Regions from separate parts of the Variovorax sp. RTB1 genome, predicted to be linked through region 2. Evidence: predicted binding sites of a transcription regulator. Region 2 holds the regulator's gene; the other holds the start of a gene.

Region 1 (2,197 bases), on a different contig from region 2:
CGAAGGACGGCCCGAGCGCCGGCGCCGCGATGACGACGGCTTTCGTATCGGCGTTGACGGGCATTCCGGTGCGTGGCGATGTCGCGATGACCGGCGAGATCACCTTGCGCGGCGAAGTGACTGCCATCGGCGGCTTGAAGGAAAAGTTGCTTGCTGCCTTGCGTGGCGGCATCAAGACGGTGCTCATCCCGGAAGAAAACGCCAAGGACTTGCAGGACATCCCCGAGAACGTGAAGAACGGGCTCGAGATCGTGCCGGTGAAGTGGATCGACAAGGTGCTCGAGATCGCTCTCGAGAGGATGCCGACGCCGCTGTCCGATGAAGAAGTCGCTGCCTCTGCCGCAGCGGTCGCCGAGTTGGCTAAGCAGCGTTCTGCGCAGCCGGCTGCAGCGCCCACGGAAGGCTCGATCAAACATTGATCGAGCCTTGCCAGAGAGCCAAAAGTTGTTGTATAATCTGAGGCTCGAAACGCGGGATTAGCTCAGTTGGTAGAGCGCAACCTTGCCAAGGTTGAGGTCGAGAGTTCGAGTCTCTTATCCCGCTCCAAGTTTTGAAAAAGGGAAGCTACATGCTTCCCTTTTTTTCGCAGGTTGTTTTCGAACAGTTCTTTTTGGCGCGATAGCAAAGCGGTTATGCAACGGATTGCAAATCCGTGTAGCCCGGTTCGACTCCGGGTCGCGCCTCCAAAAAAACGCTGATGCAGCGAATCAAAGCCCGGAGCCTTCCGGGCTTTTCTTTTTTCGCGCTTTTTCTTTGGCGTCGCTACGACCCATGTTGTCCCAGGTCAAAACCCCTGCGGCGAGGCATGCATAGCCTTGACGGTTTCATTCAAAGGAAACCGAATGGCTGCCTTGAACTGGTCGGATTCGCTTGTGCTGGGCCTGCCTTTTATGGACCGTGAACACCAGGCGTTCGTGTACCTGATCGAGCGCGTGGACGTGGCCGACGATGCGCAGCTTGCATTGGCGTGGAGCGATCTCGTGGCCTGTACGACCAACCATTTCGCGCGTGAAGATCTCTGGATGCAATCCAGCGGTTTTGCTTCGAGGAAAGATCACATCGTGCAGCATCGCGTTGTGCTGGAAGTCATGCGCGAAGGTCTAGTCCATGCACGCGAAAGACGGTTCCTGCAAGTGCGCGAGATGACGCGACAGCTCAGGAGTTGGTACGTCAAACACGTGCAGACGATGGACGCGGCTCTGGCGCTTCATTTGCGTGGCAGGCGCTTCGATCCGGCGACTTCAGCGACTTCACCGGCTTGCGCAGCTTTCACCGTACTGGAACCGACAGGCCACTGAACGCCAGTCGGTGTCGATGCGTGCGGCCTAGCGCGCGATTGTGGAGAGCGTGGATTGGCAGACGACGCATCGAACAGCGGCCGGCTGGATCAGAAGTCGCTCACGCGCAATAACCTGTTCGCAATCCACGCAAAGGGCATATCGGCCGATCGAGATTCGCTGCAGTGCGTGCTCGATGTCGGCCAGCGTCGGACGTCGGACCTTGACCGCCGCGCAGGCAGCGGTTTTCGCATCGTCGGCATGCGCCGCGTCGTTTTCGTGGTCCAGCAGCGCAGCCAGCTTCCTGCGGTCGTGCGCGACGGCCCATCGTCGAAGAATGTCCAGGCGTTCGACGAAGGCCCGCATGTCTTCAGGACTCATATGGCTCATGGTGACTCCGTCTTTTGGCGTGCCCGCAAAAGGCACCGGCGCAGTATCACCAGACGGCCATGGCATCTGCTTGATCCAAATCAAGCGGCGCGGCGTCGCCGCTACAGCGTGAGTGTCACCAATCGAAAACCTGGATCATCGGCAAACCGCTTGACCGCGAAGCCGAGCCTCTTGATCAGCTTCAGCATCTCCGCGTTCTCCGCCAGCACCAGCCCTTCAATCTCTGCGAGCCCCTTGTCTCGCGCCGCATCGATGATGCTTTCCATCAACCGTGAACCGAGTCCCTTGCCGCTGAAGTCGTCGGCCACCACCAGCGAGAACTCGCAGCTCGTCTGATCCGGGTTGGTGATGTAGCGCGACACGCCGACGATGCGTTCAGTTTCGGTCGCCAGGCCGGCGGTATCGACCGTGCGTTCGCGGATCACGGCCACCAGCGCCATCTCGCGGTCGTAATCGATCAGCGTGAAGCGCGACAGCATCGACGCCGGCAGTTCGCGGAAGTGCGACACGTAGCGGAACCACCGACTCTC
Region 2 (2,197 bases):
GGCTGCGGCCTGTGCGTCGACGCCTGCAACACGGTGATGGACCGTATGGCGCAGCCGCACGGGTTGATCCGCTACGCCACGCAAAACGGGCTGGCCGGTGGCTGGAGCGCGGTGCAGGTGCTGCGGCGTGTTTTTCGCCCGCGCGTGCTGATCTATGGCGCCGTGCTGTTGGCCTTGGGCGTTGGCTTGCTCGCGAGCCTGGTGGTGCGCGTGCCGCTCAAGGTCGACGTGGTGCGCGACCGTACCTCGCTTGCACGTATCGCCGATGGCGGCAGGCTCGAGAACGTCTATCGGCTGCAGATCATGAACGCGACCGAGCGCTCTCAGCGTTACCGCATCGATGCCAGCGGACTGAAGGGTCTTGCCGTGGCGACGCCCAGCCAGGCGGTCGATGTCGGGCCGGCCGAGTCGCGCTGGGTGGCGGTGCGGCTGCAAGTGCCTGCAGAAGATGCACCACCCGGATCGCACACCGTTTTCTTCAACGTGCGGTCCGCCGACGGTGCGTCGCAGGTCTCTGAAAAGGCCGTGTTCCTCATTCCCCGATAACCGACTGGAGACTTGAAAATGAGCGCGCTTCCCCCTGCTTCCAAAGGTTCCGGACCGTGGTGGAAATTCCCGCTGGTCTGGCTCGTGCTGGGCCTGCCCGCCGTGGTGGTGGTCGGCAGCCTGACGTCGGCCTGGATCGCGATCAGCACGGCAGACCCGGTGGTCGAAGAAAACTACTACCAGAAGGGCCTGGAGATCAATCGGACGCTGGCGGGCAAGTCGGCTGGGCCGGTGGCCGACAAGGCGCTGGTGCCGGCCGAAAAGGGCCGCAACCACACCACGACGCCGGTGCAGGACATGCCGTCGCCGCCGCCGCGCTAGCGCCTCACACCGTCGGGTTGATCATCCTGCGCAAAGCATCGGCGTCGAGGATCCGAACATGCCGCATGTCGACTTCGACGATGCGGTCGTCCACGAACTTGGACAAGGTGCGGCTGACTGTCTCCAGCTTGAGCCCGAGGTAACTGCCGATTTCTTCGCGCGTCATGCGCAGCATCAGCTCGGACTTCGAGAAGCCGCGCGCATGCAGGCGTTCCACGAGGTTGAGCAGAAAGGCGGCCAACCGCTCGTCGGCACGCATGCTGCCCAGCAGCAGCATCACGCCGTGCTCGCGCACGATCTCGCGGCTCATGATCTGGTGCACATGGCGCTGCAGTGAAGTGACCTCGCGCGACAGCTCCTCGATGCGGTCGAACGGCATCACGCAGACCTCGGCGTCTTCGAGTGCCACCGCGTCGCAGGTGTGATGGTCGTTCACGATGCCATCGAGTCCGATGATCTCGCCGGCCATCTGGAAGCCCGTGACCTGATCGCGACCGTCTTCCGATGCCACCCGTGTCTTGAACACGCCAGTCCGAATCGCATAGAGCGAGGTGAACCGCTCGCCATTGCGAAAGAGGGTTTCGCGGCGCTTCACCTTGCGACGCGTCGCCACCAGGTCGTCGATGCGCGCAAGCTCTTCCGGGTTGAGGCCGACCGGCATGCACAGTTCGCGCAGGTTGCAGTTGGAGCATGCGACTTTGATGGTTTGAGGTGTCATGGCGGCTGTCTCTTTGCGACTGTCTCTTTGCGGCAGGTGGTGCGGTGAAATTTGCAGCGTGACAAAGCAAGCGAAAGCGCCGCGCTGCTCCGCTCGATTCTCCGTTCGGCTTTTGTGTCCGCGTTGATGCAGATCAAGTGGCGTTCGAATGATCGAACGCAAAGTCGCAGCACCATGAACCGCTGTCGCCGACCATCGCTGCTCACGCTCTTTCGGCGGCGCTATTGATCATGCAAACCGCACTGGCCGCATCCGCGCTGTTGATGGGACTGGCGGGTGGTCCGCATTGCGTGGCCATGTGCGGTGCGGCGTGCGCGGGTGTCGTGCGTGGGGTGGGAGTTCGACCCGGCCATGGCGTCATCGCGATCACGCCCGCTGCTTTGCCGATGGCGCCGTTGCTGCTCCAAGCTGGCCGGATGGCGGGCTATGCGGCAGCAGGCGCACTGGCCGCTGCCACCGTGCAAAGCCTGACATGGGCCAGCGTGAATGTCTCCGCGCTTCGCGGCCTTTGGATGCTGTTCCACGTGGTCGTGATGGCCTGGGGCGCGGTGCTGGCCGTGACCGGGCGTCAGCCGCTGTGGTCGCAACGGGTCGGCCGTCTCCTCGCAGAGC

The links. The regulator FNR, encoded in region 2, switches genes on or off when oxygen is low (the NO sensors DNR and NnrR bind a similar motif). The targets are predictions, from matches to a motif close to TTGATNNNNATCAA.
Region 1: the regulator FNR is predicted to act here: its motif matches at 775-788, upstream of QN397_RS22475 (hemerythrin domain-containing protein).

The regions. Positions count from the first base shown of each region.
Region 1 is NZ_JASJXG010000050.1:28,314-30,510, forward strand. It holds gene lon (endopeptidase La) at 1-419, shown strand, start outside; tRNA gene QN397_RS22465 (tRNA-Gly) at 471-546, shown strand; tRNA gene QN397_RS22470 (tRNA-Cys) at 613-686, shown strand; gene QN397_RS22475 (hemerythrin domain-containing protein) at 843-1,298, shown strand; gene QN397_RS22480 (TraR/DksA C4-type zinc finger protein) at 1,326-1,703, opposite strand; partial or broken gene QN397_RS22485 (GNAT family N-acetyltransferase) at 1,769-2,197, opposite strand, start outside.
Region 2 is NZ_JASJXG010000027.1:60,153-62,349, reverse strand. It holds gene ccoG (cytochrome c oxidase accessory protein CcoG) at 1-546, shown strand, start outside; gene QN397_RS16860 (FixH family protein) at 565-867, shown strand; gene fnr (fumarate/nitrate reduction transcriptional regulator Fnr) at 872-1,585, opposite strand; gene QN397_RS16850 (sulfite exporter TauE/SafE family protein) at 1,816-2,197, shown strand, end outside.